2 regions of the Micromonospora sp. NPDC050784 genome follow, and region 1 is predicted to be linked to the other one. Evidence: riboswitches for the same ligand, from Rfam matches in the RefSeq annotation. Region 1 holds a riboswitch; the other holds the start of a gene.
The links. Region 1 has a riboswitch for cobalamin ahead of cobN (cobaltochelatase subunit CobN). Riboswitches for the same ligand answer to the same signal wherever they lie in the genome.
Positions count from the first base shown of each region.

Region 2: another riboswitch for cobalamin. It lies ahead of ACIBD9_RS26600 (ribonucleoside-diphosphate reductase subunit alpha); the one in region 1 lies ahead of cobN (cobaltochelatase subunit CobN).

Region 1 covers NZ_JBITGG010000016.1:96,074-111,061, forward strand. The annotation lists gene ACIBD9_RS21935 (magnesium chelatase subunit D family protein) at 1-1,819, opposite strand, end outside; gene cobN (cobaltochelatase subunit CobN) at 1,875-5,543, opposite strand; cobalamin riboswitch at 5,878-6,007, opposite strand; gene ACIBD9_RS21945 (hypothetical protein) at 6,266-6,601, opposite strand; gene ACIBD9_RS21950 (RNA polymerase sigma factor) at 6,731-7,312, shown strand; gene ACIBD9_RS21955 (hypothetical protein) at 7,305-8,015, shown strand; gene ACIBD9_RS21960 (hypothetical protein) at 7,952-8,371, opposite strand; gene ACIBD9_RS21965 (hypothetical protein) at 8,373-8,654, shown strand; gene ACIBD9_RS21970 (hypothetical protein) at 8,686-9,354, shown strand; gene ACIBD9_RS21975 (aldo/keto reductase) at 9,469-10,365, opposite strand; gene ACIBD9_RS21980 (MFS transporter) at 10,439-11,701, opposite strand; gene ACIBD9_RS21985 (LacI family DNA-binding transcriptional regulator) at 11,862-12,851, shown strand; gene ACIBD9_RS21990 (alpha/beta hydrolase) at 12,942-13,643, shown strand; gene ACIBD9_RS21995 (aromatic acid exporter family protein) at 13,800-14,924, opposite strand.
Region 2 covers NZ_JBITGG010000023.1:60,884-75,871, reverse strand. The annotation lists gene ACIBD9_RS26655 (helix-turn-helix transcriptional regulator) at 1-702, shown strand, start outside; gene ACIBD9_RS26650 (winged helix-turn-helix transcriptional regulator) at 767-1,162, opposite strand; gene ACIBD9_RS26645 (SDR family oxidoreductase) at 1,258-2,115, shown strand; gene ACIBD9_RS26640 (GNAT family N-acetyltransferase) at 2,295-2,756, shown strand; gene ACIBD9_RS26635 (TetR/AcrR family transcriptional regulator) at 2,847-3,536, opposite strand; gene ACIBD9_RS26630 (ion transporter) at 3,758-4,708, shown strand; gene ACIBD9_RS26625 (acyl-CoA dehydrogenase family protein) at 4,786-5,955, shown strand; gene ACIBD9_RS26620 (phosphate/phosphite/phosphonate ABC transporter substrate-binding protein) at 5,955-6,800, shown strand; gene ACIBD9_RS26615 (ferritin-like domain-containing protein) at 6,797-8,017, shown strand; gene ACIBD9_RS26610 (TraR/DksA family transcriptional regulator) at 8,041-8,394, shown strand; gene ACIBD9_RS26605 (ribonucleotide-diphosphate reductase subunit beta) at 8,601-9,596, opposite strand; gene ACIBD9_RS26600 (ribonucleoside-diphosphate reductase subunit alpha) at 9,638-11,956, opposite strand; cobalamin riboswitch at 12,148-12,365, opposite strand; gene ACIBD9_RS26595 (enolase C-terminal domain-like protein) at 12,678-14,072, shown strand; gene ACIBD9_RS26590 (FadR/GntR family transcriptional regulator) at 14,080-14,802, shown strand; gene ACIBD9_RS26585 (ATP-binding cassette domain-containing protein) at 14,886-14,988, opposite strand, start outside.

The DNA.
Region 1 (14,988 bases):
CGCTCGCGTCCACCACGAACAGCACCAGGTTGCCCTCACGCCCCTCGCGAACCGCCTCGCGCAGGTCGTCCCGGCGCAGTCGCAGCGGACCGGTGAGCCGGCCCCGGGCCGCCTGGTGTGGCGCGGCGGCGCGGATCGTGGCCGGCAGGTGCAGCGCGCCGACCCGGCCCGCCGGCACCTGGGCGCCGGTGGTGCGGCCCCGCCCGGTGCGGGCCCGCGACCGCCGGCCCGGCACCCCGTCACCCAGGCCGGGCGCGGTGAGCACCCGCGCCTTCAACCCACCCCGGGGTACGGCCACCGGCTGCGCCTTCCCACTGCGGGTCGGGTCGTCGTCACCTGTCGCCGATTCCCGGCCGCCGCGCGGGCGCGCGTTCGGGCCGTCGCCGTCCCGGTCGTCCGCCGGACGCTGCGGCCACCCGTCGTCGCCCCGGTCGCCGGTCTGGTGCTGTGGCCACCCGTCGGTGCCGACCGGGCCGTCGGCGTGTCCGTCGGGAGAAGCGCCGTCACGCGCCGCCGAGTGTCCGGCCGACCCGGGTTCGTCCTGCTCGACGCCGTCGCCCTGCCGACCGCCGCCAGTCAGGCCACCGCCAGTCGGGCCGCCGCCAGTCGGGCCACCACCGTTCGGGCCACCACCGTTCGGGCCACCACCGTTCGGGCCGCCGTCACCGGCCGGGCCACCGCCCCGCGGGCCGCCGCCGTCGGGGCCACGGTCGTCGGGGCCGGCGTCGTCCGGATCGTCGGGGTGGGCGTCCTGGGCGCGCTGCAACGCCTCGTCGAGGCGCTTCTCGTCCAGCCCCGGGGTGTCGAACGGATCGCGGCGGCGGCGGTGCGGCAGGGCCAGCCGGGCGGCCACCCGGACGTCGTCGATGGTGACCCGGTCCCGGCCGTGCCAGGCGGCGTGGGCGAGGGCGGTCCGGGCGGTGACGATGTCGGCGCGCATCCCGTCCACGTCGAACGCCGCGCACACCTCGGCGATCTGCCGCAACGCGGCGTCCGGGAGTCGTACCCCGGGAAGTCGGCGGCGGGCGGCGGCCACCTGGCCGGCGATCTCCGCGTCGGCGTCGGCCCAGCGCGCCGCGAATCCGACCGGGTCGGCGTCGGCGGCCAGCCGGCGGCGGACCACCTCGACCCGGATCTCCGGGTCCCGGCTGGCACCCACCTCCACGGTGAGCCCGAACCGGTCGAGCAGCTGCGGGCGCAGCTCACCCTCCTCCGGGTTCATCGTGCCGACCAGCAGGAACCGGGCCGCGTGGCTGACCGAGACGCCCTCCCGCTCGACGTGGCTGCGACCCATCGCCGCCGCGTCGAGCAGCAGGTCGACGAGGTGGTCGTGCAGCAGGTTGACCTCGTCGACGTAGAGCACACCCCGGTGCGCGGCGGCGAGCAGACCCGGCTCGAAGGCGCGTACGCCCTCACCGATCGCCTTCTCCAGGTCCAGTGCGCCGACCACCCGGTCCTCGGCGGCGCCCACCGGCAACTCGACGAGGCGGGCCGGACGGGTCTCGGCGGCGGAGTCGGCCGGGTGCGGGCCGTCCGGGCAGGCCGGGTCGGGCTCGGCCGGGTCGCAGCCGAAGCGGCAGCCGGCCACCCGCCGGACCGGGGGCAGCAGCGCGGCGAGGGCCCGTACGGCGGTGGACTTGGCGGTGCCCTTCTCACCCCGGACCAGCACCCCGCCGATCGCCGGGGAGACCGCGTTGAGCAGCAACGCCAGCCGCATGTCGGCCATGCCGAGCACCGCACTGAACGGGTAAATCGTCACTGCGCCTTCTTTCGTTCGCGACTGCGGGGCTCGCAAAACCGGCTCACTTCTTGCGCTCACTGCGCTTCCTTCGTTCGCGACTGCGGGGCTCGCAAAACCGGCTCACTCCTCGCGCTCACACCCGGTCCTCCAGGTCGCCCTCGCTGGCCAGGTACGTGTCGCGCAGGCGGTCCAGGGTGGCCGGCTCCGGCTTGGCCCACAGCCCCCGGTCGGCGGCCTCCAACAGCCGCTCGGTGATGCCGCGCAGCGCCCACGGGTTGGACTGCTCCAGGAACTCCCGGGTGGTCTCGTCGAAGAGGTACGCGGCGGCCAGATGCTCGTACATCCAGTCGTCGACCACTCCGGCGGTGGCGTCGTAGCCGAACAGGTAGTCCACTGTGGCCGCCAGCTCGAACGCGCCCTTGTAGCCGTGCCGGCGCATCGCGGCGATCCACTTCGGGTTGACCACCCGGGCCCGGAACACCCGCCGGGTCTCCTCACCCAGCGTGCGGGTGCGCACGTCGTGCGGCATCGCCGAGTCACCCACGTACGCCGCCGGTGACGTGCCGGTGAGGTGGCGGACCATCGCCACCATTCCGCCGTGGTACTGGAAGTAGTCGTCGGAGTCGACGATGTCGTGCTCACGGGTGTCCTGGTTCTTCACCGCCACCGCGATTCGGGAGAACGAGCGCTCCATGTCGGCGCGCGCCTCCCGCCCGTCCAGGCCCCGGCCGTACGCGTAGCCGCCCCACACCGCGTACACCTCAGCCAGGTCGGCGTCGCTGCGCCAGGTCCGGGCGTCGATCAGGGGCAGCAGCCCCGCGCCGTACGCGCCGGGCTTGGAGCCGAAGATCCGGGCGGTGGCCCGCCGCTCGTCGCCGTGCTCGGCGAGGTCGGCGGTGACGTGCGCCCGCAGGTAGTTCTCCTCGTCCGGCTCGTCCAGCGCGGCCACCCGCCGCACGGCATCATCGAGCAGCGCCACGACGTGCGGGAACGCGTCGCGGAAGAAGCCGGAGATGCGCACGGTGACGTCGACGCGGGGCCGGCCCAGCTCGGCGGTCGGCACCACCTCGATACCGGTGACCCGCCGGGACCGGTCGTCCCAGACCGGCCGGCAGCCCAGCAGCGCGAGCACCTCGGCGATGTCGTCGCCCTGCGTCCGCATGGCGCTGGTGCCCCACACGGTCAACCCCACCGAGCGGGGGTACGCGCCGGTGTCGGCGAGGTGCCGGGCCAGCAGCGAGTCGGCGAGGGCCACCCCGACGTCCCAGGCGTTGCGGCTGGGGATGGCCTTCGGGTCGACGGAGTAGAAGTTGCGGCCGGTGGGCAGCACGTTGACCAGACCCCGGGTGGGTGAGCCGGACGGGCCGGGCGGCACGAACCTCCCGTCCAGCGCCCCGAGGGTGTGAGTCAGCTCGTCGGTGGTCCGGTCCAGTCGGGGCACCAGCTCGGTGGCGGCGAAGTGCAGCACCGCGGCGACGTCCGGGATCGACTGACCGGTCACCTCGGTCACCACGGCGTCGACCGCGTCCACGGCCCAGTCCAGGGTCTCCATGCCGACGACCAACCGCCGCGCGAGGGCCTCGATGAGGTCGATCGCGTCGGCGGCGGTGCCGGCCGGCCCGTCCACCACCTCGGTCAGCGCCGCAGGCAGAGCCAGTCGCTGTCCCGGCGCCGCGAGCAGCTCCTGCTCGTCGAGGGAGTACGCGACGGCGAGGGCCTGCCGCAGGCCGGGCAAGGCCCGGGCGCCGCCCCAGATCTGCGGGGCGCGCAGCACCGCGAGGACGAGGTTGACCCGTGGCTCGCCGGTGGGCGCGTCGGCGAGGATGTGCAACCCGTCGCGGATCTGCACGTCCTTGACCTCGCACAGGTACCCGTCGAGGTGCAGCACGAAGTCGTCGAAGTCGTCCGCGTCGGGCATCGCCTCGGCGTGCAGGTCGTGGTGCAGTTCGGCGGCGCGCACCAGGTCCCAGATCTGGGACCGCACGGTGGGCACCTTGGCCGGGTCGAGGGCCTGCACGGTCGCGTACTCGTCGAGCAGTTGCTCCAGTTTGGCCAGGTCGCCGTAGGTCTCGGCGCGGGCCATCGGCGGGACCAGGTGGTCGACGACCACGGCGTGCGCCCGCCGCTTGGCCTGGGTGCCCTCGCCGGGGTCGTTGACGATGAACGGGTAGACCAGCGGCAGGTCGCCGAGGACGGCGTCGGGCGCGCAGTCGGCGGCCAGGCCGAGGCCCTTGCCGGGCAGCCACTCCAGGGTGCCGTGCTTGCCCAGGTGCACCACGGCGTCCGCGCCGAAGCCGCCGTCCGCGACGGGCGCGGTCAACCAGCGGTACGCGGCCAGGTAGTGGTGGCTCGGCGGCAGGTCCGGGTCGTGGTAGATGGCGATCGGGTTCTCCCCGAAACCGCGCGGCGGCTGGATCAGCAGCACCACGTTGCCGAAGCGCAGCCCGGCGAGCACGATGTCGCCGCCGTCGGTGTACAGCTCGCCCGGCGGCTCACCCCAGTGCTCCCGCATCCGCTCACGCAGCTCGACCGGAACCTGGTCGAACCAGCGCCGGTACGTCGGCCCCGGTATCCGGGCCTCGGCGGCGGCCAACTGCTCCGGGGTGAGCCACTCCACGTCGTGGCCACCGGCGGCGATCAGCGCGTGGATCAGCGCGTCGCCGTCGTCGGGCGGTGGCGTGTCTCCCAGGTCGTAGCCGGCCTCGGCCAGCGCGGCGAACAGCCGGACCGCCGAGGCCGGGGTGTCCAACCCGACGGCGTTACCGACCCGGGAGTGCTTGGTGGGGTACGAGCTGAGCACCACGGCGACCCGCTTGTCGGCGTGCGGGACGTACCGCAGCCGGGCGTGGCGCACGGCGATCCCGGCGACCCGGGCGGCCCGCTCGGGGTCGGCGGCGTAGACCGAGAGCCCGTCGGCGTCGATCTGCTTGAACGAGAACGGCACGGTGACGATCCGGCCGTCGAACTCGGGGATGGCGACCTGCATGGCGGCGTCCAGCGGGGACAGTCCGGCATCGCTGTCGGCCCACTGCGTGCGGGTGCTGGTGAGGCAGAGTGCCTGGATGACCGGTACGTCCAGGGCGGCCAGGGCGCCGACGTCCCAGGCGTCCTCGTCGCCGCCACCGGAGGCGTCCGCGGCGACCGCACCGCCGGCGGCGAGCACCGTGACCAGCAGCGCGTCACAGCGGGCGAAGAGCCCGAGTGGGCCGGCGCCCGTGGTCAGCCCGCGTAGCGAGCCGCAGAAGATCGGCAGCGGGTTGCCGCCGGCGTTGTGGACCGCGTCCGCGAGTACGTCGACGAAGTCGGTGTTGCCGGCGAGGGCGTGCGCCCGGTAGAAGACGATTCCCACGGTGGGCCGGTCCGGGTCGGCGGGATGTTCGCCGTGCACGCCGTACGCCGGGGTGGGCGCGGGCGGGGCGAACCCCTCGCCGGTGAGCAGCACCGTGTCGGACAGGAACCGGGCCAACTGCCCCAGGTTGTCCGGGCCGCCCTCGACCAGGTACGCCAGCGCCTGGGTGACGACCCCGGACGGCACGGTGGAGATGGCCATCAGCTCGGCGTCGGGCAGCGCCTCGCCGCCGAGGACGACCGTCGGCACGCCGGTGGCGAGCACCGCGGCGAGGCCGTCCGGCCACGCCTGCCGACCACCGAGCAGGCGTACGACGACGAGGGCGACCCCGTCGAGCAGGGCGGGCACCTCCTCGACGGTGACTCGGGCGGGGTTGGCCAACCGGTAGTCGGCGCCGCTGGCGCGGGCGGCCAGCAGGTCGGTGTCGGCGGTGGACAGCAGCAGGATGCGCACGGTTGGCTCCGGAAAGTGACGTCCTGGGCCCCAACGGGGGCGACCGGGACGATGCGGGTGGGTACGGCGTCAGCCGGTACGACGGCCCGGGTGAACGACGTACCGACGCGGGCGTCGGGGCCGGTCAGCGGCGGGCGTTCGGCTCAGCGGTACCGGAGGCCAGCGACCTGGCGCACGCCGCTGCGGCCGGCCCGAGGCGCGCGGGCGCGGCCGGTTCCGGGCGCGCTGCGGCGCCCTGCGCACAAGTTATGACGATGCTCGTCGATGAATGAGACGCCGTGCGTCATCGGTTCCTCCTCGGGTGTCCACGCCCTGGGGTACGTCCCGACGGCCGAAGTATCCTGGCTTCCGGATCGACGCTCTCCCCCGGCCTTCCAACCGCAGACACACGGCCGTGACTCACGAGGGGGGATCGCTCCCCGGTGACAGTGGCGGGACCGCGTCGGAATCGCACCGACTTCCTTCACTGCCGTCAGGCCGCGAATGCTGCCACACCGCCGCGCCGCCGGTCAACGCGGACCCCGCCACCGCTCGGCCACGACCACCACATTGACCTGCGAAAATGTTGCCGTGCGGGTTGCTTCTCGCCGACGGCGGGCTGTTGAGCTGGCTGGTCGGTGGCGACGTGCTCCATGGCGGGGCGGTGTGTGGGCAATGTCCTTTGGAGCTGATGTCGTAGACGATTCATCCCCGGGGACAGTCATGATCCGCTGACTCGTGTCTTAGCGGGAGTGGCGTTCCGGGTGGGCCCGGCTCCACGTCCGCATGCGTTCCGGGTAGCCGGTGCGCGCCGCCTCGTACAGCGGCACCGCGTGCTTGCGGGCGATGGTCCCGGCGGCGCGGGGCGTTCCGGTACGGCGCCGGATCCACTCGCCGTCGTGGGCGATCGCCACCACTGTGGTGTCCGTCGCGGTGGTCTCCGGCTCCAGGTAGAACTCCACCCCCTGCCGGGTGGCCACGAACGCCTCCAGCGCCGCGAGGTCGTCGCGGGTCGCCTCCCGATCCAGCTTCGTCGGGGTCGCCCCGGCACCCCGTGACCGGCGATTGAACCAGCTCATGCCCCCGCCCCTCTCCTCGACGCCCCTCCAGTGCAGCACCGATTCCTGGCAATACGCTGCACGCCGGGTGGGAGAGAGCTGACCTGCGCCGGTAAATCCGTGTGGAACCCGCGGCGGGTGGGCGGTGTCATGAGTGTGATCCGAACGGAGGCTCCCCTGGACGACGAGGCGCTCGTCACCCGCGCTCGGGCAGGTGACCTGGAGGCGTACAACCTCCTGGTCGCCCGGCACACCGCGTCCGCGTACCGGACGGCGGTGCTGCTCGGCGCGGGCTCGGACTCCGAGGACGTCATCCAGGAGGCGTTCGTGAAGGCGTACCGCAAGCTGTCCCGTTATCGGGGTGAGTCGTCCTTCCGATCATGGCTGCTCGCGATCGTCGCCAACGAGACCCGCAACCTGCACCGGTCGCGGGGCCGGCGCGACGGGCTCGTCCTGCGGGCCGCGACCGCGAACCCGGCGGCCGAGATCGCCGAGGACGGGGCCGTCGGCGCGGTCCTCGCCGGGGAGCGCCGGGCCGCCTTGGTGGAGGCCCTGCGGCAACTGCCCGTACGGGACCGCGAGGTGATCGTCTGCCGGTACTTCCTCGATCTCACCGAGGAGGAGACGGTGGCGGCTCTGGGCTGGCCCCGGGGAACGGTGAAGTCGCGTACGTCCAGGGCGCTGGCGAAGCTTCGCAGCCTGCTCGACCGTGAGGAGGTCCGGCATGGGTGACCTCGAACGGGAACTGCGTGATCTGTCCGCCTGGCTGGAGACCCCCGAGCCGCCCGACGTGACCGCTCGCGTCCGCGCGCGGGTCCACCGGCCCACCCGCCGGTGGCGCTCGCTCGCCGTGGCCGCGCTCGTCGCCCTGATCGTGGCGGTGGTGCCACCGACCCGCGCCGCCATCGCCGACGCCGTCACAGGGCTGCTGCGCTTCGCCGGTGTCAGCATCGCCACCTCGCCCGCGCCGACGCTGCCAAGCGCAACTCCGTCCCCGTTGCCGGCGCAGCGGGCCGTCGCCCCGGACGAGGCGCAACGGTTGGTGCGGTTCCCGATCCGCCAACCGGCGACGCTGGGCCCGCCCGAGCGGGTGCTGGTCGCCGACCCGGACGAGACCGGCCGGTACCGGGTGGTGGCCCTGCTCTACGACGGGGGCGCGCTGCGCGTCGACGCGTTCGACGGTCGTCTCAATCTGGCCTTCCACAAGGAGGTCAGCTCGCCGGGAGTGGCCTGGACCCACGTCAACGGCGACTTCGCCATCTGGGTGGACGGGCCACACGTCCTGTCGTACGTCGATCGCGCCGGACAGGTCCGCGAGGAGACCGCCCGACTCGCCGCCTCGACGCTCATCTGGGAGGAGGGCGACGTGACCTACCGGATCGAGGGCGCCCTCAGCCGGGCGGAGGCGGTCGGGATCGCCGAATCACTGCCGTAGGGAACCCGGCGGGCCCGGCCGGTGTCATGACGATGCGACGAGTCGTCGACGGGTACCGGAAGGGGCGAGATGGTTTCACGGGGCAAATTGCTGCTGGCGGCATCGGTTCTGCTGGCGGGCTGCACGACCACGACCAGCGGTGGTTCGGCCGCGCCGACGAGCGGACGCACCACCGCATCGAGCGCGGCGACGTCGAGCGCGACCACATCGAGCGCGGCGACGTCAAGCACCACCGGGTCGAGCGCCGCGACGGGCTGCGGTTCGCGGGTCGAGACGGGTTCACTGCCCGACTGGGCGGACGCCGGCTTCAGCGGGGACGCGCGGATACCACACGTCTTCGGCGCGAAGGGTGACATCGTGGCGGTGCTGTTCGCCCACCCGCTGCGGCAGGTCCGGACGGACGGGTCGAACAACAAGATCCTCTGGGTGGCCCGCGCCGCCACGACCTCGCCCGACCCGACGGCACCGGCAACCCTGGTCATCACCGCGACCCTGGACGGCGCCGACACCCGGGTGAGCCGGGAGGTCGCCGGCGGTCCGGGCCCATCGATCATCGACCTGCCGCAGGCCGGGTGCTGGCACCTCGACCTGCGCTGGTCCGGGCACACCGACACCATCGACCTGGTGTACGCCCCCTGAGCCGGCGCTCGGGCCGCCTAGGCTTCCCGACGTGCCCACGGACGCTCGGGCGGCGGCGGCCCGCAACAACGCCGAATGGTGTGACATCGTCTGCGGCAGCCACGGGCTGGTCGGGCGTACCGACGACGAGGCCTGGTCGGTCCCCCGCCGGTCGCCACAGTGGTACCCGGACGCGGTCACCCTGCGACCCGGCGTCGACGCCGAGGCTCTGCTGGCGCATATCGACGCGGGGCCCGGCGCGTCGGTGAAGGACAGCTTCGCCGACCTCGACCTGTCCGGGTACGGGTTCCGGGTGCTCTTCGACGCCCAGTGGATCCACCGCCCCCCGACGGCAGCACCCGTCGACGCGCCGCTCACCCCGATCCGTACACCCGAGGGGTTGGCGGCCTGGGCGGCGGCACACGGCGGCGGCGAGCTCTTCCGCCCGGCGTTACTGGCCGACCCGCGGGTCCGGATTCTCGCCCGCCACGACGACCGGGGCGCGGTCACCGGCGGTGCGGTGCTGAACGGCGGCGACGGCCGGTACGGCGTCTCCAACCTGTTCACCCGCACCGCCGACCCCCGGAACATCTGGGACGGGGTGCGCGCCACCGTCCCCACCGCGTCGCTGCTCGGCTACGAGCCCAACCCCGACCTACCCCCGGCCCTGGACGCCGGCTTCCTTCCCACCGGCCCCCTCCGAGTCTGGCTCCACGACTGACCCACCTCCGTTGATCATGAAGTTAGCGACACGACACGCCGACAGCGGTGGCGATAACTTCATGATCGACGGCGGGGACGACCGGACGGCGCGGAGGGCGGAGGGCCGGGCGGGTTAGGGCAGGCGGGTGAGGTCTTCGGGGGTTAGGCGCAGGGCTGCGGCGGCGATGTTCTGCTCCAGGTGGGTGGGGTTTGCGGTGCCGGGGATGGCCAGCACGTGAGGGCCCTGGTGCAGGGTCCAGGCGAGGCGTACCTGCTGCGGGGTGACGCCGTGCGCGCGGGCGACCGCCTCGACGGCCTCGCCCTGGGCGGCGCTCGCGCCCGCCTCCCGCCCGGTGCCGGCCAGCGCGAAGAACGGCACGTAGGCGATGCCCCGCTCACCGCAGAGCCGCACGAACGCGTCCTGCTCCCGGTAGGCGTCCACCCCGTAGTTGTTCTGCACGCAGACCACCGGAGCGATGCCCGCCACCTCGTCCAATTGCTCGGGCCGGACGTTGGAGAGCCCGAGGTGCCGGATCAGCCCGGCGGCCCGCAGCTCGGCGAGCGCGCCGAACCGATCTGCCAGCGGCACCGGGCCCGGCCCCCGGCCGAGGCGCAGGTTCACCACGTCGAGCTGGTCGCGGCCGAGCCGGCGAAGGTTCTCCTCCACCTGGGCCCGCAACTGCCCGGGGGTGTACGCCTCGGTGAAGCCTTCCTCCGGGTCGTACCCGAAACCGACCTTGGTGGCGGTCACCAGATCCTCCGGGTACGGGGCGAGCGCCGCGCGGATCAGCTCGGTGGCGTAGCGGGCCGGGCCGGTGCCGACGCGTAGGGTGCCGCCGGGCGAGACGTAGAACGCGGCCGTGTCGATGTGGTTGATGCCCAGCTCCATGGCGCGGCGCAGCAGGGCGACGGCCTGGTCGGGGTCGGGGTTCGCGGTGATCCGCATGGAGCCGAAGCCCATCCGGTGCACGGTGCGGTCGCCCAGGGTCCAGGTGCCCGCCGCGGCGGCGCTGATCTTGTCGGTTGGCATCGGGCGACCGTAACCAGCCCGGGTGCGCGGCGCAGTCGGCCACGCACCCGATACCGCCCGATGGCGAAGTGGGTTAGTTTTTAGCTACCGACGAAGCCGTTCCGGCGGGGTGTGGCGGGCGCAGCACCGGCACCAGCAGCAGGGTCGGCAGCAGCAGCAGCGGCACCGCCAGCAGCGCGCGCAGGGTGCCGACCTCGTCGCCGATCAGCCCCAGCAACGGCGGGCCGCCGAGGAACGCGGTGTAGCCGATCACCGCGACCACGCTCACCCGCACCGCCGCGTGCGCCTCGTCGTCGGCCGCCGCGCTCATCCCGACCGGGAAGCCCAGCGACGCACCGAGGCCCCACAGCGCGACGCCGATGATGGCCACCGGCCCGGAGCCCGCCAGCACGGCCAGGCCGGCGCCGACCACGGCGAGCCCGATGGTGCCGCTGAGCACCGGCACCCGACCCCACCGGTCCAGCGCGATGGTGCCGGCGGTGCGCCCGACGGTCATGCCCACCACGAAGACGGCGAAGACCGCCGCGCCGGCCGCCTCGCTCAAGTCCCGTCCGTCGATGAACGCAACGGCCAACCAGTCGTTGGCGGCACCCTCGGTGAACGCCGCCACCAGCACGAACAGCCCGATCAGCAGGGTGCGCGGCTCCCGCCAGGCGGCGAGTTGCGCCCGGCGACGGGCGGCCGGGGTGGCGTCCGCCGGGTCACCGGTGTGATCGCTGCCCACGGGCAGGAACGTGCGGGCGGCCAGTGCGGTGCCGGTCAACACGACCACCGCCACCGCGACAAGGTGCGCGCCGACCGACACGTCGAACCGGGCCGCCCCGGCGCCGAGCGCCGCTCCGGCCACCGAACCGAGGCTCCACCCGGCGTGGAAACGGGGCATGATCGTACGGCCCAGCCGCCGTTCCACCGCCGCGCCCTCGACGTTCATCGCCACGTCGCAGGCGCCGGAGCCGTAGCCGAGGGCGACCAGTCCCAGGGCGACGATGGCGAACGACCCGGTCATCGTGGCGCCCAGCCCCGCCACGGTCAGGCCGACCGCGACCAGCACCGTGGCCATCGTGACGGTGCGGGCCGCACCGAATCGCTGGGCGAGCAGGCCGGAGGTGGGCATGGCCAGCAGCGCGCCGACGCTCATCGCCAGCAGCAGCAACCCGAGTCGGCCGGCGGAGAGGTCCAACGCCTCACGGACCGCCGGGACGCGGGAGAACCAGCTGCCGACGGCCAGCCCGTTGAGGGTGAAGGTGACAGCGACGCCGTTGCGGGCGAGCCGCACCGTCCGCAGGGTCGGCGATGCGAAATCCGGGGCTACGGGTCGACTGGTGGGGGCGCTCACGAGGGTAGGTCCTCTTTCTCGGGGTGATCTCCTGGCACGATCGCACACCTGAGAGCGCTACCACCACAAGCGGCAACCGCCCCTTACCGCTGCTGGTCTGGCCGGGGCATGATGTGAGCAGGCGTTGGTCCGACCGGACGGGCCGCCGCAGGAGGCGACGATGACGACAGCGGCACACCGACCGGCCACCCTCGAGGACGTGGCCCGGATCGCCGGGGTGTCCCGGTCCACGGCGTCGCGGGTGATCGCCGGCACGGGCTTCGCCTCGCCGGCCGCCCGGAAACAGGTCACGGCAGCCGTCGACCAGCTCGGCTACGTGCCCAACCCGGCCGCCCGGGCGCTGGTCCGCGGCGGCGGCGTACGCCTGGTCGTGGCCGTTCTGGGCACCAGCGCCGCGGTGCTGGACGACCCGTACGTGCACCAGGTGGTCGGCGCGGCCGCCCGGGTGTGCACGCCCGCCGGTGTCGGGGTGGCGCTGTACTGGCTGCCGTTCGGCGACCCCCGCAGCCTCGACCAACTCGACGGGGACCGCAGCGTGTGCGGGGTGATCCTGGTCAACACCACCGAGGAGCTGCTGGAGGCGGTGCCCCGGTCGCTCCGCGGTCGGGTCGTCTCGATCGGCGTCGGCTCACCGACCGTGCCCTCGTTCGACGTCGACAACGCCGCCGGCTCCGAAGCGGTACTGCGCCACCTGTACGCCTCGGGTCGCCGCCGGATCGCCATGGTGACCGGCCCCCGGTGGCTGCCCTGCGCGCAACGCCCGGTGCAGACGTACCGCCGACTCATGGCCGAGGCCGGCCTACCGGAGCGGATACTGCCCGGGGACTTCAGGGCGCCGCGCGGCCGAACGGCGGCCGGCGAGGCGCTGCGCCGCTGGCCGGACATCGACGCGATCTACGCGATCAGCGACGACACCGCGCTCGGGGTGATCGCGGGCCTGCGGGACGCCGGCGCGCGGGTGCCCGGCGACGTCGCGGTGGCCGGCTTCGACGACATTCCGTTGGCCGGGATGACCGCCCCGGCGCTGACCACGGCGAGTCATCCGGTGGGGCGGATCGCCGGCGCCGCGGCCACCGCTCTGCTGGACGGACGCCCGGCGGCTCCGGTGACCCTCTTCCCGTCCGCCCTGGTGGCGCGGGCCAGCGCCTGAGTCGACGCTCGGCTGAGAACGCTTAGGTTAACCCCGCACGGGCCGGGTAACCGCGTCGGACCTTTCGTCCACCGCGAGGAGCGCCAACCCGTGTCCGACTCCGCGCCGTCGCACTGGGACTCGCCGCCGAGCCCTCGGGACGGCCGGTTGACCGCCCGCCGCCACCCGCCGGTGGCGCCGGGACGCACCGGGCTCGTGCCGATGGCCGGCCCCGACGGTGACCGGGTGGCCCTGGGGTACGCCCCGGAGCCGGCGGCCGACGGTTCGGCGTACCGGTTGGTGCTACTCCTGCACGGTGCGGGCGGCTCGGCCCGACAGGGCCTGGACCTGCTGTTGCCGGTCGCGGACGCGCAGCACCTGCTGCTGGTCGCCCCGGACTCGTCGGCGGCCAGTTGGGACCTGATCGCCGGCGGCTTCGGGGCGGACGTGGGACGCATCGACGGGCTGTTGGCGACCGTCTTCGGCACCTACCCGGTGTCCGACGTGACGGTCGGGGGCTTCTCCGACGGCGCCTCGTACGCGCTGTCGCTGGGCCTGGCGAACGGGGACCTGATCGACGCGGTGCTGGCCTTCTCCCCCGGTTTCGCCGCGCCACCGGTCACCCACGGCCGGCCCCGGATCTTCATCTCGCACGGCGTCGACGACCGGGTGCTGCCCATCGACGTTTGCAGCCGCCGCCTCGTCCCCCGCCTGCACGACCTCGGCTACGACGTGACCTACGAGGAGTTTCCCGGCGGCCACGACATCCCCTCCCCGATCCGCGATTCCGCCACCACCTGGCTAACCACCTAACCCGCCCCGCCCCGCCCCGCCCCGTTCGCCCCGCCCCGCCCGGTCGATCATGGAGTTGTGGTGGGCAATTGATGCCGAAGAGTGGCTTGCGGGAGGCACCACCAGTCCTTGATCGACCCGGAGCGTCGGTGGATGGCGGCTCTGACCGTCCGGGCGTCAGACCGGGGGGAGGCCGAGGGCGTCGTCGACGCGGGCGAGGACGGCGGCGTCGTCCTCCGGGTTGACGCCCCGCAGCAGGTCGATGGCCGTGGCCCGAACCTGACCGATGATCATCGCCAGGGGGAGGGTCTGTGTGGAGCCGAAGAGCTGCCCGGCGGCGTGCACCGCGGCCAACGCCGACTCGTCGGCCCGGGTGGCGTGCCGGTCGGCGGTCTCCTCCTGCCCCTCCAGGTCGGCGGCCAGAGCGGCACCGGCCTGGCGGACCGCCTCGGCCAGCGACCGCAGGGCGGCACCCAGCTCGGCCGGGGCCGGCGTGTGCAGTCGGCTGAGGGTCACGCCCGCACGGGCCAGCACCCGGACGTTACGGACGGCGTAGTCGATCTGCCGGATCGACTCGTCCACCGAGCGCAGCCGACCGATGTGCTGACGTCGACGGACGTTGAGCCGCAACGCCTCACCGGCGGCCAGCACCCCGTCGCGCAGCCCGTCCACCCGGGCGTCCATCCCCCGGGCCTGTTTCAGCGCGGCGACCGCGGCCGGCTCGTCACGGTGGTCCAGCGCGTCGGCGATCCCGCCCAGCAGCCCGGCCAACTCGTCGAAGGTCCGCCGCACCTCGGCGACCAGCGGGGCCAGCGGGTGCCGGGCGTCGACCAGCAGGCTGGCCGCGAGCGCGACCACGCCGCCGACCAGCGCGTCGACGAAGCGGAACGGCACCAACGACCCGTCCGGCGGTGCGACCACCACCAGATAGAGCGCGGAGACCGCCGCCTGCACCAGCGTCACGCCGGTGGCACCGAAGGCCACCGCGAGGAGGACGGTGAGCAGGATGACGGTGAAGACCGTCCAGGTGCTGCCCGGGCCGAGCGCCTGCACCACCAGGTCCGCGACGAGTACTCCGGCGGCGACCCCGAGGACGACCTCGACGGCTCGGCGGATGCGCTGCCCCCGGGCCTGACCGAGAACGATCAGCGCGGTGGCCGGCGCGAAGAAGGGCTGCGGGTGCCCGAGCAACCGGGTGGCCAGCAGCCAGGCCACGGTCGCCGCGACGGTCGCCTCCAGCACCGGCCGCCAGCCGTGCCGCAACCGCCCGCCGGCCGTCCGCAGGCCGCTGAACCCCACCATCGCCCACCCTCTCCCACCCACGCCAGCCGCCCCGCCCCGCCCGCCCCGGTCCGCTCCGCCCCGG
Region 2 (14,988 bases), on a different contig from region 1:
GGATCGGCCCACCGGTTCGGTCCCGGCGAGGTCTTCCTCGTCACCCGGCCGGAGGAGCCGTGCGCCGTCCGCTGGCACCCCGGCGAGGTGGAGCTCTGCGTACTGGACCTGTCGGTGCTGGCACAGGTGGCCACCACCGCGCCGGCCCGCCGACCCGGTCGAATCGAGTTCACCGAGTTGGGCGCCGCCGGTACGGCCCTCGCCCGGCAGTGGCGCAACACCACCAGCTTCGTCCGCGACGTCGTGTTGGACAGCCCGGCCGCCGGGGCGCAGTCGCTGGTGATCGGCAACGCCGCCCGGATGCTGGCCGCGGCGGCGCTGGCGGTCTTTCCCAACACCGCGTTCACCGAACCGACCGCCGCGGACCGGAACGACGCCACCACCGCCACGCTGCGACGGGCGATCGCGTTTCTGGAGGAGCACGCCGACCGGGACATCAGCGCGGCCGACATCGCCGGCGCCGCCGGTGTCTCCCTCCGGGCGGTGCAACTCGCCTTCCGTCGTCACCTCGGCACCACCCCCATGGCCTACCTGCGTCGGATCCGGCTCGTCCGGGCACACCACGACCTGGTACGCGCCGACCCGCGCCAGGAGACGGTCTCGGCGATCGCCAGTCGGTGGGGGTTTGCCAGCCACAGCAGGTTCACCGCGCGATACCACGCCAGTTACGGTGTGCCGCCGCGCGAGACGCTGAACACCTGAGGCAGGTCGCGCAGGACGCCAACCAGGGCTGGCGGCGACTCACGTTCGTCGGGACGGGCCGGAGCTAGCCTCGGTCGCGCTCGTGGCTGTCGCGGGCGGTCTGCACCTCGGGCACCGAGGCCTCCAGCAGATCGGCGAGGCCCCGCAGTTGCTCGGCGACCCGGGCGCCGAGGGGGGTTAGCGAGTATTCGACCCGCGGTGGGATCGCGGTGAGCACCTCGCGGGTGAGCATCCCGTCGCGTTCCAGGGTCTGCAGGGTCTGGGAGAGCATCCGCTCGCTGACCCCGTCGATGCGGCGCCGCAGCGCGTTGAACCGGTAGCGGCCCTCGCCGAGCGCCAACAGAGCCAGCGAGGCCCACTTCGAGGTGACGTCCTCGAAGGCCGCACGGGAGGTGCACCCCCGGGCGAAGACATCGGTGACGAATTCCTGGGTAGGCCCCGCCGGATCCTGGGCCGGCATGTCGCTCACCTCACCAGCCTATCCCATACTGCTGATCGGTTAGTGCTGTAGATTAGTAAGTGCTTACTGATCTGCGACTACCTCCGGAGGTTCCCATGCCCACCTATGCCGTCACCGGCGCCACCGGCCGACTCGGCCGCCTGGTGATCGAGCAACTGCTCGACAGCGGCGTACCCGCCGCCGAGATCGCCGCCGTCGTCCGCAGCCCAGAGAAGGCCGCCGACCTGGCCGCGCGGGGGGTCGAGATCCGCAAGGCCAACTACGACGACCCGTCGACGCTGCCCGGCGCGGTGGCCGGCGTACGCCGCCTGCTGCTCATCTCCGGCGACGCTCCCGGTCAGCGCGTCGCGCAGCACACCGCCGTCATCGACGCCGCCAAGCTCGCCGGTGTCGAGCGTCTCGTCTACACCAGCATCCTGAAGGCCGACACCACCGCGAACCCGCTCGCCCCGGAGCACAAGGCCACCGAGGAGATCCTCGCCGCGTCCGGTCTGACCTACACCGTCCTGCGCAACAGCTGGTACACCGAGAACTACACCGACCAGCTGCCGCAGTACCTGGGGTCCGGCACGATCCTCGGCGCCACCGGCGGCAGCAAGATCTCCGCCGCGACCCGGGCCGACTACGCGGGGGCCGCCGTGGCGGCCCTGACCCGCGAGGAGGACGGCAATGCCGTCTACGAACTGGGCGGCACCGCGTTCACCTTCGACGAGCTGGCCGAGGCCGTCACCGAGGTGACCGGCACCCCAGTCGTCCACAAGGACATGTCCGCCGCCGAGCTGGCCTCGGCCCTGGAGAACGTCGGCCTGGACGCGGGCACCGCCGGTTTCGTGGCCGCGCTCGACCACTCGATCGCCAAGGGCGAGCTGGCGACCGACAGCGACGACCTCAGCCGACTGCTCGGCCGGCCGAGCACCCCGCTGCGCGACGCCATCCGGGCCGCACGGGCCTGACCAGAGTCATCGCCGAAGCGGGCGGCGGGGCGGCGGCCGCCGCCGCCCGCCACGCGGTGAAGCTGGACCCGTATCCTCGACGACATGGTGAGGCACGTCGACGACCAGCTCTCCCGGCCCACCGGGCCTCCACGTCGACACCCCGCGTGGTCCGACCTGGACATTGTGGCGTCGGCCCGGTGAGCGGCGATTTCGTCGTCCGCGCCGCCGTAGCGCAGGACGACCCCGAGCAGGTCTTCGACGTGCTGTGGCAGCTCGCTCCCGACGACGCACGGCCGGACGCCGGCCGGCTGGCCACCGCCTGGCGCGACCTGCACGCGCAGGCTGGCCGCCGCCTCCTGGTGGCCGTCGCCGGGGACACCTTCGTGGGCACCCTGGACACTCTCGTCGCCCCGAACCTCACCCACGGCGCGCGACCGTACATGGTGGTGGAGAACGTGGTGGTCGCGCCCGGCTGGCGCCGTCGCGGGGTCGCCCGGGCCCTCATGCTGGCGGCTCTCGACGACGCGACGGCGGCCGGTTGCTACAAGGTCCAGCTGGTGTCGAACGCCGCGCGCACCGAAGCCCACCAGTTCTACGCGTCCGTCGGCTTCGCCCAGTCCGCTGTGGGTTACCGCCGATACCTCACCACCGCGACGTGACACCGGAGGCGGGCGCGAGCATCCCGGCAGCCGCCGTCGGCGAGCCGGCGGAGTTCGCCGACGTCCGCCCGCTCCGCTACCCCGGGCCGGTCAGTCGGCCTCGGTCGGCGACGCGAGCAGCAGACCCGTCAGCAGACTGCGCAGGGTCCGCTCGACGAGGTCCGCCCGGGGCGCCGGCCCGGAGGGCTGACTGAACGCCGCGACAAGGTGCGGGTACGCCGCGAGGTCCAGTCCGGCGAAGCTGAACGCCCCGGCGGCGGACTCGCGGCGGGCGAAGAGGCTCACCACGCCGGTCATCATCGCGATGGCCTCGAACTTGGCGGACACGGGGCAGCGCACAGGCTTCAGGATCCGGATGCAGTTGTCGAACCAGGCCAGGCTCTCGGGGCCGATGCCGGAGGGCCGGTGGATCACGTCGAGCAGCCACGGGTGGGCGCCGAACAGCGCCAACTGCCGGCGGCCCAACAGCACCATCGTGTCCAGCCAATCGCCCTCCACCTGCGGGTACGGGCGCAGCTCCCCCACGGCCCGGTCGGTCATCAGGTCCAGCAGGTCGTCGCGGGAGGACAGGTAGCGGTAGAGAGAACCGGCGCCGGTGCCGAGCGAGGCGGCCACCGCGCGCATCGACACCGCGCCCAGCCCGTCGGTGTCGGCCAGTGCGATGGCGGCCACGACGATGGCGTCCCGACTGTGCGCCGGAGCGGGGCCGCGACTGCCGCGTTCGGGCCTGCTCCAGATCGGCTGCCGGTCGGAGCCGCCACTCGCGGATGTGTCACTCACTGATCTACTGTAAACTGCAAACGGCGTTCGCTGTTTAGACTCGGCGTCGGAAGGATGCCGCCGGCACCCAGCGAACGAGTCACGCTGCACGGATGGCACGGTCGCCCAGCGTCATTGATCTTGGCTAGTCTGGTGGACATGCCCGCACACCATCCGCACCGCCACGACGACGGCCGGAGGTGGGCCCCCACCGCGGCGCGCCTGATCGAGCCGGCCGACTGGTGAGTGGCGCACACGTGCCCGCCCAGCGCGGTGGGCCGCCCGCACCAGCGCAACCGCACCGCTCGGGTTGGACCGACCGTTGCGACCGGCTCGCCCGGTCCCGCCCCTTCGAGATCGCCATCGTCGTGGTCATCCTCGCCAACGGCATCGTCCTCGGCCTGGAGACGTACGACGACCTGAGCCCGGCGGGCAGCGCGCTGCACGGGCTGGAACTGTTCTTCCGGGCCGTCTTCGTCGTCGAGATCGCCGTCCGGCTGGCGGCGTACGGCAGGCGCCCACAGGACTTCTTCCGACACGGCTGGAACGTCTTCGACTTCGTGGTGATCGCGGCGATCTTCATCCCGGGCCTGCACGGCGACCCGGCGTTGCTGCGGGTCGTGCGGGTCGCCCGCATGGTCCGTCTGGTGCGGTTCTCGCCGGGTCTGCGGACCATCGTCTCCGCGCTGTGGCGCAGCCTGCCGGGCGTCACCGGGTTCCTCGCCCTGGCCGTGGTCACGCTCTACGTGTACGGCATGGCCGGCTGGCTGATCTTCGGAAACCGGTATCCGGAGGAGTACGGCGACATCGGCCGGTCGCTGCTGACGCTGTTCGTGCTGCTGTCGCTGGAGACGCTGCCGGACCTCATCGAGCAGGGCATGGCAATCTCACCGTGGACGCTGCTGTACTACGTCAGCTACGTGGTCATCACCGTCAACCTGCTGCTCAACATCCTCATCGCGGTCATCGTGAACTCCATGGAGGAGGCCCGCCGGCTGGAGATGACCGAGCGACTGGCTCCCGGGTACGACGAGGACGGCGACGGTGTACCTGACGAGGTGGACCGGATCGCGCTCACCCAACGGCTGGACGACCTGCGGGCGGTCATCACCGAGTTGGAACGTGAGCTGCGCATCGACCGGGACGACGGGCACGGCCGACCCCACCGGGACGACGCCCGCGCCAGACGGTGATCGGACGCTCGCGCTGCGTCTTCGGGTTCGGATAGTGTCGACGGCGGTCCCATCGGCCTCCCTGAAGGGGTAACGGCATGACGGCCAGTGTCGACAATGACCAGACCACCACCGATCCCACGGACACGCTCGGCACGGTGATCGACGAGGTGATCCGCCCGCAGGCGCCCATCGTCGACCGGGATGGGGCCTTCCCCCGTCCGGGTGTCGACGCTCTCGCCGCAGCCGGCCTGCTCGGCCTGGCCTCCTCGACCGAGGTCGGTGGCGGCGGCCACGGCATGCGGACGGTCGCCGAGGTCATCGAGCGGCTGGCCGCCGAGTGCGGGTCCACCGCGATGGTGGTGCTCATGCACTACGCGGCGACCGCCGTCATCGAGGCGCACGGCCCGCGCGACGTCCGCGCGGCCATCGCCGCCGGCGACCACCTCACCACGTTGGCCTTCTCCGAGTACGGCTCGCGCAGCCACTTCTGGTCGCCGACCGGCACCGCGACGGCCGCCGACGACGACACCGTCCGCCTCGACGCCCGTAAGAGCTGGGTCACCTCGGCCGGGGAGGCCAACAGCTACGTCTGGTCGAGCCTTCCGCTGACCCGCGACGCCGGCCCGATGACGCTGTGGCTGGTGCCGGCCGACAGCGCGGGCCTGAGCGTGACCGGCGACTTCGACGGGCTGGGGCTGCGCGGCAACGGCTCTCGCCCGATGACCGCCGACGGGCTCCGGGTTTCGCCGGCGGCGAGGATGGCTGCCGACGGGGCCGGGCTCGACACCGCGCTCGGCGTGGTCCTGCCCTGGTTCCTGGTGCTCAACACCGCCTTCTGCCTCGGTCTCGCCGACAGCGCGGTGGCCGAGGCCGGCCGACATCTCACCCGGACCACCCTCGCGCACACCGGCGCCGCCCTGCGCGACGCGCCCGTCACCCGACGCGACCTCGCCCGCCTGATGATCCGCACCGACGCGCTGCGGGCCTTCCTGGGCGACACGCTGACCGCACTGGAGACCGGCCGCGACGACGCGACGCTGCGGGTGCTCCAGGTCAAGGCGCTCGCCGGCGAGACCGTCGCCGACGTGACCGACGGCGCGATGCAGCTCTGCGGCGGCAGCGCCTTCCGCAAGGAGTTGGGCCTTGAGCGCCGTTTCCGGGACGCCCGCGCGGCCCGGGTGATGGCACCCACCACCGACGCGCTGCACGACTTCGTCGGTCGGGTCGCCACCGGCCTGCCGCTGCTCGACCAGGCCAACCGCTGATGCCCGCGCCAACCGTCCTGCTGGGCGCGGTCGCGTACGACCCGAAGGTGGTGACCATCTGGGAGGGTTTCCGCGCCTGGCTGCGCGGCCGGGGCCTGGACTTCGACTTCGTCCTCTACTCGCACTACGAGCGACAGGTCGAGGATCTCGTCGCCGGGCGGATCGACGCGGCCTGGAACTCTCCCCTGGCCTGGCTGCGGGCCGAGCGGCTGGCGGCCGCCAACGGCACGACCGTCCGCGCGCTCACCATGCGCGACACCGACCAGGACCTCACCTCGGTCGTGGTGGTTCGCGCGGGCTCGCCGGTGCGCCAGCTCGCCGACCTCGCTGGGCGGGTGGTCGCCGTCGGGGCGGTCGACAGTCCACAGGCGACGCTGATTCCGCTGGGTCACCTCGCCGCGGCCGGGGTGACTGTCGACGTACGCCGCTTCGACGTGGGAGTCGGCCTGCACGGCGACCACATCGGCGGCGAGCGGGACGCGGCCCGCGCCCTGGTGGCCGGGGAGGTCGACGCCGCCTGCATGATCGATGCCAACCATCTGGCGTTCGTTCAGGAGGGCACGTTACCGCCCGAGGGCACCCGGATCGTGGCGCAGACCGCACGCTACGACCACTGCAACATGACGGTCCGCGCGCCGGAGCCCGACGGGGTCCGGCTCCTCGGCACACTGCTGCTCAGCATGTCGTACGCCGATCCGCTGGTGCGTCCGCTGCTCGACCTGGAGGGCCTGACGGCCTGGCGGGAGGGCCGCACCACGGGGTACGCCGCCCTCGCCGAGGCGGTCGACGCCAGCGGCTTCTACTCCCCCGACGGGCGGGTGACGGCCACGGACTACCGGCCGTGAACGCGACACCTGTCGCCGAGGTCGACCTGGGTGACCTGGGTTTCGGCCGGGGTGCGCACCTGCTCGTGCAGCGCGCCCTGGCCGGGTTGCCGCCCGGCGGCCGATTGGCGGTCTCCGGCCGCGACCCGGCGCTGCGCGTACACCTGCCCGCCTGGTGTCGTGGCCGTGGCCATCTGGTCGAATGGCCGGACCGGGGCGACCGGGGCGACCGGGGCGACCCGGTGGCGGTGGTGGTCCGTGGGTCGGCGGATGACGACCGCTGGTTCGGCGCCGAGCGGGCCGGGCCGGCCCTGCCCTCGGCGCTCAGCAGCCGTCCACCGGCGCGGTGGGGGCTCGGCGCCCGGGGCGCGCTCCTCGAAGCCGGTGGTCCGGAGGCCCGGTTCGACCTGAACGACCGCGACCTGGTCTGGGCCGACATCGCCCCCCACCTGTACGCGCAGGCCGCCGCCCGACAGTGGGACCCGCAGGCCGCGGTGCCGTGGGACGACCCGTTCGCGCTGCCGACCGACGTCGAGGCCGCGGTCGTGCAGGTGATGACCTATCTGGTCGAGAACGAGCAGGCCGCCCTCGTCGTGCCGGCCCGGTTCGTGGGGCGCATCCACCCGCACTTCCGGGAGGTGGTGCAGCTTCTCGCCGTGCAGATGGCCGACGAGGCCCGGCACATGGAGGTCTTCAGCCGGCGGGCACTGCTGCGGGGCGCCGAGCTGGGAACGTCATCCGCCGGCGGTCGGCAGTCGCTGTTCACGCTCGTCGCGGAGTCGGACTTCGCGTTGGCGTCGTTCCTGCTCTCCGTGCTCGGCGAGGGCAGCTTCGTCGATCTGCTCTCGTTCCTGCACGAGAACGCCCCGGACCCGGTGACGCGCCGGATCTGTTGGCTCGCCATGCAGGACGAGCGCCGGCACGTGGTGTTCGGCATGGCACACCTGGAGCACCAGGCGCAGCTGGATCCGCTGCTGCGGGACCGACTACGGGCGGCCATCCACCGCCGCCACGACGCGCTTGCCGACACCGCGGGGCTCAACGCGGACGTCTTCGACGCGCTGGTGGTGCTCGCGGCGGGTGGTTGGCATCCGGACGACGTGTCCGCCGGCTTCGACCGGGTGCGGGCTCTGCAACACGCGATGGACCAGGGCCGTCAGCGCCGTCTCGTCCGACTGGGTTTCCGGCCCGACGAGGCGGCGGCGCTCTCCGCCCTGCACACCCGCAACTTCATGTAGGGGCGCAGTACGGTGGAACGGCCATGACCAGCAACTCCAGCGCGGTCCGCGAGGCACTCTTGCGGCTACGCGAGCAGACCGAGGCTCAGGCCACCGCCCTGGAGGGCGACCTGCGGAGCCTCTTCGAGGCGTCCCGGTCGTCCAACGCCGACGACGAACACGACCCCGAGGGCAGCACGATCGCCTTCGAACGCGCGCAGCTCATCGCCGTCCTGGACGCCACCCGCCGCCGCTTGGCCGAGCTGGACGTCGCGCTGAAACGGGTCGACGACGGCAGCTACGGCGTGTGCGAACGGTGCCTGCGCCCCATCCCCGCCGAGCGGCTCGTCGCCCGCCCGTCAGCACGTACGTGTGTGGCCTGCGCCAGCCGACGGTGACGGTGCCGGCCGTCAGGTGATGGTCGGGCTACGACGTTCCAGCAGGACGACGACCCCGCACCGCCTCGTCGATCATGGAGTTGTGGTGGGTGACAAAGTGCCTGCACAACACCAAATCGGGCACCACAACTCCATGATCGACGAGACTGGAAGATCGGCGCGGATGGGGCGTTCCTCAGGGGCAACGCGTGGGTTGAGGTCGCCGCCTAGAAGTCGTCGTCGAAGGCGACGGTGCCGGTCACCCCGACCTGGTACGCCGACACCCGCCGCTCGAAGAAGTTGGACAGTTCCTGCACGTCCTGCAACTCCATGAAGCCGAACGGGTTGCTCGAACCGTAGTGTGGCGCGATGCCGAGCTGGGCGAGGCGGCGGTCGGCGACGTGCTGGAGGTACTCCCGCATGTCGGTCAAGGTCAGACCGGGCACGCCGTGGCCCAACAGGTCCTCGGCGAACTGCACCTCACACTCGACCGCCTCGGTGAGCATCCGGCGGACCTGGTCGGCGAGGTCGTCGTCGAACAGGTCCGGCTCCTCGGCCCGGACGGTGTCGACGACGTCGAACGCGAACGCCATGTGCATCGACTCGTCGCGGAACACCCAGTTCGTGCCGGAGGCGAGGCCGTGCAGCAGGCCGCGGGAGCGCAGGAAGTAGACGTACGCGAAGGCGCCGTAGAAGAACAACCCCTCGATGCAGGCGGCGAAGCAGATCAGGTTGAGCAGGAACGCCCGTCGGTCCTCGCGGGACCGCAGCTCCCGTAGGTCGTTGAGGGAGTCGATCCACCGGAAGCAGAACTCGGCCTTACGACGGATCGAGGGGATGTTCTCGATGGCCGCGAAGGCCTCGAAGCGCTCGGTCTCGTCGGGCACGTACGTGTCGAGCAGGTTGAGGTAGAACTGGACGTGCACGGCCTCCTCGAACAGCTGCCGGGACAGGTATAGGCGGCCCTCGGGGCTGTTGACGTGCTGGTAGAGGTTGAGCACCAGGTTGTTGGCGACGATCGTGTCGCCGGTGGCGAAGAACGCCACCAGGCGGCTGACCAGGTGCCGTTCGGCCGGCGACAGCTTGTCCAGGTCGGCGAGGTCGGCGTGCAGGTCGACCTCCTCGACCGTCCAGGTGTTGCGGATCGCGTCGCGGAACCGGTCGAAGAAGTGCGGGTAGCGCATCGGGCGGAGAGTGAGGTCCATCCCGGGGTCGAGCAGCATGTGTGTGGTCCTCGTGTCGGTGGTGCTGACGTCGGTGGTGGTCACTGGCAGGCCTCGCACGACTCGGGGTTCTCCAGCGAGCAGGCCAGCGCCTCCACGTCGACGGCGACGGGCGCCACGGCGCTGACGGTGGCCTGCTGGATCCGGGTGGCGGGGCGCGAGCGCAGGTAGTAGGTGGTCTTCAGCCCGGCCTTCCAGGCGTACAGGTACATCGAGGAGAGCTTGCCGATGGTCGGTGCGGCCAGGAACAGGTTCAGCGACTGGGACTGGTCGATGAACGGGGCGCGTGCGGCGGCCAGGTCGATCAGCGCCCGCTGCGGCAGCTCCCACGCGGTGCGGAACAACTCCCGTACGCCGGCCGGCAGTTCGGCGATGTCCTGCACCGACCCCTCGGCCCGTTTGATCGCCGACCGGATCCGCTCGGTCCACAGGCCGCGGGCCTTCAGCTCGCGTACCAGGGCGGTGTTGACCTGGAGGAACTCCCCCGACAGGGTCTCGCGCTTGAACAGGTTGGACACCTGCGGCTCGATGCACTCGTAGCACCCGGCGATCGAGGCGATGGTCGCGGTGGGCGCGACGGCCACCAGCAGCGAGTTGCGCAGCCCGTACGCCTCGACCCGCTCGCGCAGCGCGTCCCACCGCGCGGTCTGCGTACCCTCGACGCCCCACAGGTCGGGCTGGAGCTGGCCCCGCGCGGCCCGGGTCTGCAGGTACGCCGGATGGGCGCCGAAGTCGCGCGCCAGGTCGGCGGAGGTCTCCAGCGCGGTCAGGTACAGCTCCTCGCTGATCCGGGTGGACAGCTCCCGGGCGGCCGGCGAGTCGAACGGCAGCCGCAGCGCGAAGAAGACGTCCTGGAGGCCCATCAGCCCGAGCCCAACCGGCCGCCAGCGGGGGTTGCTCGCCGCCGCCTGTGCCGTCGGGTAGTAGTTGATGTCGATGACCCGGTCGAGGAAGGTCACCGCCGTCCGCACCGTGGCGCGCAGCCGCTCCCAGTCGATGCCGCCGTCGGTGAGGTGGGCGGCGAGGTTCACCGAGCCGAGGTTGCACACGGCGGTCTCGGCGTCGCTGGACACCTCGACGATCTCGGTGCAGAGGTTGGACAGGTGCACCACGTTGCCCGGCTCGGCGGTCTGGTTGCAGAGGCGGTTGGCGGCGTCCTTGAAGGTCATCCACCCGTTGCCGGTCTGGGCGAGGGTGCGCATCATCTTCCCGTACAGCTCCCGCGCCGGGACCTGCCGCACGTAGCGCCCCTGCGCCTCGGCCTCCCGGTACGCGGCGTCGAACCGCTCCCCCCACAGGTCGGGCAGCTCGGGCACCTCGTGCGGGTCGAACAGCGACCACGGCTCGTCGGCCTCGACCCGGCGCATGAACTCGTCCGGGATCCAGTTGGCCAGGTTGAGGTTGTGGGTGCGCCGGGCGTCCTCGCCGGTGTTGTCCCGCAGTTGCAGGAACTCCTCGATGTCCGGGTGCCACGGCTCCAGGTAGACGCAGGCCGCGCCCTTGCGCCGGCCACCCTGGTTGACCGCGGCGACGCTCGCGTCCAGCGTGCGCAGCCACGGCACGACCCCGTTCGACTGCCCGTTCGTGCCCCGGATCAGCGCTCCCCGGGAGCGGACCCGGGAGTAGGCGATGCCGATGCCACCGGCGAACTTGGACAGGTTGGCGACCTGGGCGTACCGCTGGTAGATCGAGTCCAACTCGTCGAGCGGGGAGTCGACGAGATAGCAGGAGGACATCTGGGTGTGCCGGGTCCCGGAGTTGAACAGGGTCGGGGAGCTGGGCAGGTAGGCCAGGCTGGACATCAGCCGGTAGAAGCCGACCGCCTCGTCCGCCGTCCGGGACAGGCCGCAGGCAACCCGCAGCAGCCAGTACTGCGGGGTCTCCAGCACCAGTCGGCTGGTGGGGTGGCGCAGCAGGTAGCGGTCGTACACCGTACGCAGGCCGAAGTACTCGAACCGGCGGTCGCCGTCCGGGTCGACGGCGGCGTCGAGGGTCGCGGCGTGTGCGGCGACGAACGCGGCGGTGTCGGCACCGATCAGGCCCTCGGCGTGGCCGACCCGGATCGCCGCGCTGAACGAGGTGATGCCCTGTCGACGCACCTCCTTGTCGACGTAGCCGGCCAGCAGCCGCGCGGCGAGCCGCGAGTACTGCGGCTCCTCACCGATCATCTCGGCCGCGGTCTGGATGGACAGCCGGTCCAGTTCGGCGGTCGTCGCGCCGTCGTAGAGGCCGCTGATGGTGCGGGTGGCCACCCGCATCGGGTCGACGTCGGTCAGGTCGTCGGCCCACCGCTCGACCGCTCGGACGATCTTGTTCACGTCCACGGGTTCGGTGCCGCCGTCGCGCTTGCGGACCTGCATCGGCGTGCGCCGCACTGTCGCGTCGCCGCTGGCCGGGACTACCTCGGTGACTGTCACCACTCGCTCCTCGGAGTTCGAGACCTGGTGGCCCGGACGCGAGGAGACAGACACCGACGGACGCCACGCCAGCCCGGCGTGGGTCAGGTGGCGTCAGCCGTCCCACGCGGCCTCGGACCGCCGCCCACCCGGGTGCGGGTACGCGGCGCGCTGGCAGGTCTTCGGACTCGCGGGCACGACCGGGATCGCCGGTCTCCTACTGGCCGTCGCTTCCCAGGCCGATTGGTGGCCCAGTGCTGATGACGGCGGTCGTTCCCACTCACCGCTGCGGGACAGTCCCGGAATTCCACCGGGTTCCCTGTTGCCTCGACCGCCCCGGATGGACGGCCGAACCAGCTGCGCTCGACACCATATATAGGGACGCAGCCGTTGTCACACCCCACATGTCGGTCTCGGGCGTGTCGGCGGCGGGCGGTGACCACCGTCACCCATGCGGCCGACCACGCCAGCCCGACCGTCGCCCGGCAACGGAGACGGAGACGGTCGGCCACCTCGCCGCGCGCGCCGGTCAGGCGGTGCCACAGGCGGAAACGCCCATCAGCGCGAACCAGCAAACATCATATGTCTACGGGCCAACAGTGATCGACATCGTTGACGCGCCAAGACAACTCTCCGTATACTCCCAATGATCATCTGATCTTTAGCCTAGCCGGGCGAGGAGCGCATGCCGCAGATCACTGCCGTCACCGTCGAAGACGTCCGCTTCCCCACCTCCCTGACCGCTGACGGGTCAGACGCCATGAACAAGGACGGCGACTACTCGGCGGCCTACGTCGTCCTGCACACCGACGGCGTCGACGGCGTGGGCGCCCCGCTCACGGGGCACGGCCTGACCTTCACCATCGGTCGAGGCAACGACATCGTCGCGGCGGCGGCGGTCCACCAGGCACAGCGCCTCGTCGGCCTGGACGTGGCGACGATGGCAGCGGACATGGGCGCGGTCTACCGCCTCCTCACCTCCGACTCGCAGCTGCGCTGGCTCGGTCCGGAGAAGGGTGTCGTCCACCTGTCGCTGGCGGCCGTGCTGAACGCGTCGTGGGACCTGGTCGCCCGGGTCGCCGACAAACCGCTGTGGCGGCTGCTCGTCGACATGTCCCCCGAGCAACTCGTCGACATCGCGGACCTGCGCTACCTGTCCGACGCGCTGACCCGGGACGAGGCGCTGGCCATCCTGCGGGCCAAGGAGGGCACGAAGGCCGCCCGCCTCGCCGAGCTCGACCGGACCGGCTACCCCGCCTACACCACCTCGGCGGGTTGGCTCGGGTACGGCGACGACAAGCTGCGCCGGCTGTGCCAGGAGGCGGTGGACACCGGCTACGGCTACGTGAAGCTCAAGGTGGGCGCCAACCTCGACGACGACATCCGCCGGTGCGCGATCGCACGGGAGATCCTCGGGCCGGACCGCAACCTGATGATCGACGCCAACCAGGTGTGGGACGTCGGTCAGGCCATCGAGTGGGTCACCGCGCTCGCCCGGTTCAAGCCACTGTGGATCGAGGAGCCGACCAGCCCCGACGACATCCTGGGCCACGCGGCGGTCCGCCGTGCCGTCGCTCCGATCGGCGTCGCCACCGGCGAGCACTGCCACAACCGGGTGATGTTCAAGCAGCTGTTCCAGGCCGAGGCCATCGACTTCTGCCAACTGGACACCGGCAGGTTGGCCAGCATCAACGAGATCGTCGCCGTGCTGCTGCTCGCCGCGAAGTTCGACGTCCCGGTGTGCCCACACGCCGGCGGCGTCGGGCTGTGCGAGATGGTCCAACACGTGTCCGTGCTCGACTACGTCGCGATCTCGGGGGATCTCACCAACCGGGTCACCGAGTTCGTCGACCACCTGCACGAGCACTTCACCGACCCGTGCGTCATCCGGGACACCGGCTCGGGCAGCGGTTACGTCCTGCCCAGCCAGCCCGGCTACTCCACCCGGATGCGCCAGGAGTCGGTCGCGCTCTACCGCTTTCCCGACGGCCACTACTGGGCGGCGACAGACCCGACTACCGTGTCATCTCCGGAGGCGTACGTGATCGCGGGTGGGAAGGCCACCCCCGCCGGCCGCTAGGGGGGTCATGTCTCGCACGGACGAAGTGGTCAACGGCATCAAGCGGATGATCCTCGAAGGTCAGTTCCGGCCCGGCGACCGGTTGCCCATCGAGAAGGATCTCGCCGAGCAGCTCGGTGTCTCGCGGGGGTCCCTGCGCGAGGGGATGTCGGCCCTGTCGATCCTCGGCATCGTCAACATCCGGCAGGGCGACGGCACCTACGTCACCAACCTCGACGCGCCACAACTGTTGGCCCCGATGGGTTTCGTGGTGGACTTCCAGGGTCAGGGCGACCCTCGGCACATCCACACCGTTCGCCGTCTGTTGGAGTGCGAGGCCGCCTGCCTGGCGGCGACCAGGATCACCGACGAGGCCCTGGCTCAGGCGGGTGACCTGCTCGACGAGGCGGCCCGGTTGATCGGCCAGTCACCGCCGGACCACGAGCGGATCATGGAGATCGACATCGCCTTTCACCGGATCATCGCGGTGCACGCCGAGAATCCGGTGCTCGTCGGCCTGATCGAGGCCTTCGCCGGGCGCACCATCCGCGGCCGGCTCTGGCGGAGCCTGCACGAGGAGGGCGCGGACCTGCGCACCCACGACGAACACGTGGCGATCCTGAAGGCCCTCGTGGCGCGCGACCCGGAGCGGGCCCGCACCCGGATGGCCAACCACCTGATCGGTGTGGAGGAGTCGTTGCAGGGTTTACCCGACGATCCTGACGCGAGCATCGACACGACCCGGTCCTGACCGCCGCGGCCTCACGACTGCACGTCGAGCAGCCCCTCGTCGTACAACGCCGTCCAGAGCTGATCCGGAACGCCCACGTCGGATCACCGCTCGTCCCGGTCCACGCTGGTGCTGCCGGTCATCGCCGCGACCAGGTCGTCGGTGGTGACCTCGTCGGCGCGGAGTTGGGCCGCTCGTCGGCCGAGG